One region of the Bradyrhizobium genosp. A genome, then DNA from elsewhere that is predicted to be linked to it. Evidence: predicted binding sites of a transcription regulator. Region 1 holds the regulator's gene; the other holds the start of a gene.
The links. Region 1 encodes LexA, which represses DNA repair genes until DNA is damaged. Its sites were predicted from a motif close to TGTTCNNNNTGTGTTCNG; they were not measured.
Positions count from the first base shown of each region.

Region 1 (3,453 bases):
GGCGATGTCGGCGATGGATGGCTATGCCGTGCGCGCGGCCGATGCGGCCAAGATTGATACGCAGCTCAACGTCATCGGCGAGGTCGCCGCCGGCCGTCCGTTTGCAGGAACTGTCGGCGCCGGCGAAGCCGTACGGATCTTCACCGGTGGCGTCGTTCCCGACGGCGCCGATGCGGTCGTGATCCAGGAGGACACCGTCGCCGATGGCAAGCGCATCGCGATCAAGGAGGCAGCCGTCACCGGGCGGCACATCCGCCCGGCCGGCATCGACTTCTCCGAGGGTGACGTGCTGCTGCGCAAGGGCGCCCGGCTGACCGAGCGCGACCTCGCGCTCGCCGCCGGCATGAATCACCCGCAGCTTGCGGTCCGCCGCCGTCCAAAGGTCGCGATTCTCGCTACCGGCGACGAGTTGGTGATGCCGGGCACCACGCCCGGCCATGGCCAGATCGTTTATTCCAACGGCTACGCCCTGCACGCGCTCGCCCGCAGCGAGGGTGCTGACACCATCGACCTCGGAGTTGCCACCGACACGCTTGCCGCCACCACCGCCGGCATCCGCCGCGCGCGCGACTCCGGCGCCGACATCCTGATTACGACGGGCGGTGCCTCGGTCGGCGACCACGATCTGGTGCAACAGGCGCTCCGCGACGAAGGCACCTCGATGGCGTTCTGGAAGATCGCGATGCGGCCGGGCAAGCCGATGATGAACGGGCAGCTCGGGGCGATGCGCGTGATCGGCCTGCCCGGCAATCCCGTGTCATCCTACGTTTGCGGCTTCCTGTTCATGGTGCCGCTGATTCGCGCGTTGTCGGGCCGTTCCGTGGTTCATCATCGACGCGAACGCGCCGTGCTCGGCCGCGACGTCGGCGCCAATGACCAGCGCGAGGATTATCTGCGCGCCCGCCTCGATGTGCGTGATGACGGCACGCTGATCGCCCTTCCCGTCAATCACCAGGACTCCTCGCTGCTTGCGAATCTCGCTGCGGCACAGGCACTTCTCGTGCGCACACCGTTCGCACCGAAGGCCGAAGCGGGAGCGCCCTGCGAGGTGCTGCGACTGCCCGTCTGAGCGCATCGTTCGCAACCGTTCCGCGAACTTTGTCGCGTTCACGGTAAATTAAGCAGTTGCGGAACATGTATCGAACATATAGTGTCCGTTCATGATTTGTTTCGAGCGTGGAGCGGCTTATTGCTGAATTCAGCGGTCTCGGAATCGAACGACATCAACCGGGGGACTTTGGTCGAGATGTTAACGCGCAAACAATACGAGCTCCTGCGGTTCATCAGCGAGCGCCTGAAGGAAAGCGGCGTGCCGCCCTCCTTCGACGAGATGAAGGACGCGCTCGATCTGCGCTCGAAATCGGGCATCCATCGCCTGATCACGGCGCTCGAAGAGCGCGGCTTCATCCGCCGCCTGCCCAACCGCGCCCGCGCGATCGAGGTGATCAAGCTGCCCGAACTTCAGGCCGCCGCCGGCACCCGCCGCGGCTTCACGCCGAGCGTCATCGAAGGCAATCTCGGCAAGGTGCGCACGACCTCGAGCCCACTCGCCGAGGAGGGTGAGCGTCCCGTCGCAGTGCCCGTGATGGGCCGGATCGCGGCTGGTACGCCGATCGAGGCGTTGCAGACCCGCAGCCACACCATCAGCGTCCCGCCCGACATGCTCGGCTCGGGCGAGCACTACGCGCTCGAAGTGCGTGGCGACTCCATGGTGGAGGCCGGCATTCTCGACGGCGACATGGCGCTGATCCAGCGCAACGAGAGCGCCGACACCGGCGACATCGTGGTCGCCCTGATCGACGACGAAGAAGCGACGTTGAAGCGTTTCCGTCGCCGCGGCGCCTCGATTGCGCTCGAGCCGGCGAATGCTGCCTATGAGGTCCGTATCCTGCCGCCCAACCGGGTCAAGATCCAGGGCAAGCTGATCGGGCTGTACCGGAAGTACTGAGCGCGTCGCAATCGACGACCGCCATCAACGATAGGAGCGGACGATTGTCCGCTCCGGCTGGATAGTCTTTCTGGTTTTGCACAGATTATCCGGCCCCCTCTTCAGCCCTACATCCTCGGCACGCCACAACGAAGCACGCATCGCTTCGCCGGCCTTTGAGAGACCGAGGAGACCACCATGCGCAAAATCGCATTGAGCACTATAGCAACGGCGCTGATCGCAGCATCAGCGTCGCAAGGCTTCGCTGCACAAAAGCAGCACCACGCCCGCAAAGCGTCGCAGGCAACGAGCGAGCAATTCCGCGATGCCCGCAACGCCGTCACGCAGCCGACACAGCCGGCCTGGCAGTATTCGGGCTGGTCAGCGCCCGCAGGCCGTTGACCGAACGGCTCTCCAAATGCACAGGAGCAGGCTTTGTTCCTCGCATATTTGAAAAAGATATTGTGATGGTGGCTTGCGGATCCAAGCCGCAGATTTGCCCACAACCAAGCAGACGCTTGCTAACTTCCACTCTGATAGAGGCCTGCGCCTCAGAAGGGGCGCGGTGCTCTATCCTGATTGAGGAGCACCCGATGTGTGACTATAGCCTGCATGCCGTCGCGACGCGTCCCGCAGAGGTTGGCGAGACGATCGTCACGACAACGTTCCGCGGCACCTCGACGCGCGGCTTCGCCTCCGAGGCCGACATGTCCGTTGCAGTCTGCCTGCTGCCGGGAACGGAGCTCGCCTTCGCCGACAACGTCCGCTACGACAATCGCTGGATCTGGACGCGCACCGTCAACTCGCGCGTCGGCAAGTTCGGCAAGGTCGATCCGCACATTCCCGATCGTCATCACGACGCGATCGAATTTCCCGACGGCAAATACGTCCTGGTGACGCAGCTCGTCGAAGGTCAGCGTGCAACCGTGCTGCAGCTGCCCGTGACCCAGCCGCTTGGCGAGCGCGAGCACAAGCCGCAGGTCATCGCCGACAGCCACTCGACGTCCCCGCGTCTGCCGATCGGCTAAAGGGTCGGTCTCAGTCCTCGGCCTGAAGATCGGCTTCCGACGGTGTTGCATCCCGGACGCGCGGAGTTGCGGACCGCGGCATGAGGGTCAGTTCGAAATCTCCATCGCCGGCCGCCGCCGGCGACCAGGGGCGGTTTGCGCCCCTCGCTTTCACCGACGCAATCGTAAAACCGTCGCCACGCTGCGTCAGCGCCAGCGCGCCTTGGCGCGCGAGACGCAGCCGATCGACCACCATCGCACCACAATCCGGTGGCGCGGGCCTTGCGGTCACCACCAGTGCCGCGCGGCTGCAATCGTCGCTCAGCGCGTCGATGCGTAGCGCCTGCGCAATCATCCGGCCGTCGGCGAGCGGCGTGACGCAACCGGACTCGTCGCACGACACGCCGTCACTGAATGAGGCGCTGGCGGGATCGCGCGGGTCCGCGTCCGCCGCGAGCCACTCCTTGATCAGGAAATTGTCCTTGTTGGTCCTCATCAGATGCAGCTGCCCGTCCCTGC
Region 1 is NZ_CP188196.1:4,633,776-4,637,228, forward strand. Features, by position in the region: gene glp (gephyrin-like molybdotransferase Glp) at 1-1,069, shown strand, start outside; gene lexA (transcriptional repressor LexA) at 1,247-1,948, shown strand; gene ACP2YP_RS21535 (hypothetical protein) at 2,126-2,329, shown strand; gene ACP2YP_RS21540 (hypothetical protein) at 2,521-2,955, shown strand; gene ACP2YP_RS21545 (ComEC/Rec2 family competence protein) at 2,966-3,453, opposite strand, start outside.

Region 2 (3,453 bases), 1.7 Mb from region 1:
GCGTCGGCCACGACATCGGCGTCGAACACTTTCAAGTCCGGGCACATCGCCCGCGCATTCGCCAGCGGCTGGCCGATGTACAGTCCGAGCCGCTCGGCGGCTTCGTCCAGCGCATGGATCACCAGCGCATTGGTGTCCTTGATGACGATAATGCTCGGCTCATCCTGCGCGGCGCTGCTCGGCAAAAACCGCTGGATCCGGTCGATGGGCAGGCGCGGCAGCCACAGGCTGAGGATACGCCGACGATTCAGAGAACTGGCACTCATCACATTTCCATTCCATGATCCACCGGCCGCACGGGCCATGACGATTGCGCAACAGCTCGACATCGAAGCGCGGCGCGCCCCAGGCACTCCACATCAGCCCCGGCGGCGAATGCGCGGCGCGCAGCATCCATCGCGTCTCCGCAGTCGAAGGCAATGGCTGCGCCGCCATCCGCAGCAAGAGGCCAGTGACGCCGGACGACTGCGCGGCCAGCGTCAGCTTGCGGCTCGCCACCAGATCGAACTGCCTCGTCTCACCCCAAAGCTCGAGCACGACGGCGCCGAGCGCATCGCAGGCGAGTGCATCGGCCGAGGTGCGTAGCGCGCTCTCGACGTCAGCCGCACGCACCATCACCACGCGGCGCGGATCGAGGCCGAGTTCGGCGAGCCCGCTCATCGACAACGCGCCGGTTTCAAGTTCCGAGAAATCCTGCCGCACCCACAGCAGCGGGCGGCGAACCGTGACGCGGCCCGCAAGCCCGGTGACAAAACCGGTCGCGGCAGCACCCTGACGCCCCTCGCAAAACACCTCGTGGATCGCCGCGCGCGCGAGCCCCCCTTTCAAGACGTGGTCGACCTCACCGTGGCCGAGCGCGACGCGGTCGTGATGATGCACGACCTCCGCCGTCTCGATCCGTTCGATCTGGCTGCGCAAGGTCGCAAGCGCGCTCATACATGCGCCGCTCATGCTCGCCGCTCCTTCAGAGGTGATTGCCGATGGCTCTCAAAAATAAGAACCAGCGGCTGGCTCATTTGTTCATGATATGTTCTAATATAAAGCTAACGCCGGCCGAGGAGTCAATCGAATTGCGGCTCAGTCGGATTCGTCAGCTGAATCAAAGGGATTCCGGGATGGACGTGCAACGCAAGCTGGAGATCCTGGCGGACGCCGCCAAGTACGACGCCTCCTGTGCTTCCAGCGGCACCGAAAAGCGGGATTCCAGCGACGGCAAGGGCATGGGCTCGACCGCGCCCGGCATGGGCATCTGCCATTCCTACGCGCCGGACGGACGCTGCATCTCGCTGCTCAAGGTGCTGCTCACCAACGCCTGCAATTACGACTGCCTCTATTGCGTCAACCGCGCCTCCTCGAACGTGCCGCGCGCCCGCTTCACCATCGACGAAGTGGTCAAGCTGACGCTGGACTTTTACCGGCGCAATTACATCGAGGGGCTGTTCCTTTCCTCCGGCATCATTCGCAGCCCCGATTACACGATGGAGCAGGTCGTCAGCGTCGCGCGCAAGCTGCGCGAGGAGCATCACTTTCGTGGCTACATCCATCTCAAGACCATTCCGGAGGCCGACGACGCGCTGATCGCGGAAGCCGGCAAATATGCCGACCGTCTCTCCATCAACATCGAAATGCCTGAGGAGACGAGCCTGCAGCAATTCGCGCCGGAAAAGAACGTGCGCGCGATCCGCCGCACCATGGGCCGGCTGCGGCTGAAGCTGGACGAGGCCGAGGACAACCGCAGCACCAAGACGAAGGCGAAGCCGCAGCGTTTCGCACCGGCAGGACAAAGCACGCAGATGATCGTCGGCGCAGATGGCGCGAACGATCACACCATCCTCCACACCAGCGCCAATCTCTACGGCTCCTACCGGCTGCGGCGCGTCTATTACTCCGCCTTCAGCCCGATCCCCGATGCCAGCCGCGCGCTGCCCTTGGTACAGCCGCCACTGCTGCGCGAGCACCGGCTCTACCAGGCCGACTGGCTGATGCGGTTTTACGGTTTCGACGTCGGCGAGATCGTCGACGACAGCGCGATGCTGCCGCTCGACATCGATCCGAAACTCGCCTGGGCGCTGCGCCACCGCGACCGTTTTCCGCTCGACGTCAACCGCGCCAGCCGCGAGGAGCTGCTGCGCGTGCCGGGCTTCGGCACCAAGGCGGTCGAGCGCATCATCGCCACGCGGCGCACCACCACGATCCGTCTCTCCGATCTCGCGCGGCTGCACGTGCCCCGCAACAAGGCGCTGCCGTTCATCGTGCTCAGCGATCACCGGCCCGCGCCGCATCGTCTCGACGAGGCGCGGCTGATCGAACGGTTCAAGCCGAAGGCAACGCAACTGGGATTTGGCTTCTGATGCAGTACATCACCCTCGACACCGAAACCGATTTCGACGGCTGGCGCAAAGCCGCGCGGACCCTCGTGCTTCATCATGTGCAGCCCACCGATGTCACCTGGGCCGTGCAAGGCGGCGAAGCCGAGTTGTTCGCGCCGCCCGCGCCGTCTCCGATCCTCGAAGTGAACGACGGCACCTTCAACGTTTCGGCAAAATTCGTCGACCTCGCCCAGGCCGCCATCCTGCATCGCGATCCCCAGCGCTTTGCGATCCTCTATCGTCTGCTGTTTCGGCTGAAGGACAATCACGATCTCATCGATGTCGCGACCGATCCTGACGTCGCCCTGGTCACGGCGATGGCGAGAGCAGTCCATCGCGACGAGCACAAGATGCACGCCTTCGTGCGCTTCCGCGAGATCGGCCGCGAGCGCGCCGCGCATTACGTCGCCTGGTTCGAGCCGGAGCATCACATCGTCGAGCTCGCAGCGCCGTTCTTCGCACGGCGCTTTGCCGACATGCCGTGGTCGATCCTGACGCCAGATCTCTGCGCGCATTGGGATGGCCACGCGCTTTCGTTCACGCCGGGCGTGAGCAAGAGCGAGGCGCCGGGCGAAGACCGGCTGGAAGAAACCTGGCGGCGCTACTACGCCAGCATCTTCAATCCGGCGCGATTGAAGGTGAAGGCGATGCAGACGGAGATGCCGAAGAAATACTGGAGGAACCTGCCCGAGGCCTCGATCATTAAGCCCTTGATCGAGGATGCCGAACGCATGACCGGCGCCATGATCGCCAATGCCGCGACCGATCCGCACAAGCCTCAGAAGCGGCCGGAGGCTCCGATGACACGCAAGACTGCCACCAACGATCTCGACGCGCTTCGCGAGGAGGCCGCCCACTGCCGCGCTTGCCCGCTCTACAAGGACGCGACGCAGACCGTGTTCGGCGAAGGCCCGAAGGACGCTACCGTCATGCTGGTCGGCGAGCAGCCCGGCGACAAGGAAGACCTCGCGGGCCACCCCTTCGTCGGCCCGGCCGGCCAGATGCTCGACCGCGCGCTCGCGGAAGCCGGCGTCGACCGCAAGAAGGTCTACGTGACCAATGCGGTGAAGCACTTCAAATTCCT
Region 2 is NZ_CP188196.1:2,921,886-2,925,338, reverse strand. Features, by position in the region: gene ACP2YP_RS13520 (Y-family DNA polymerase) at 1-266, opposite strand, end outside; gene ACP2YP_RS13515 (ImuA family protein) at 160-951, opposite strand; gene ACP2YP_RS13510 (putative DNA modification/repair radical SAM protein) at 1,116-2,351, shown strand; gene ACP2YP_RS13505 (UdgX family uracil-DNA binding protein) at 2,351-3,453, shown strand, end outside.
Region 2: the regulator LexA is predicted to act here: its motif matches at 1,018-1,035, upstream of ACP2YP_RS13510 (putative DNA modification/repair radical SAM protein).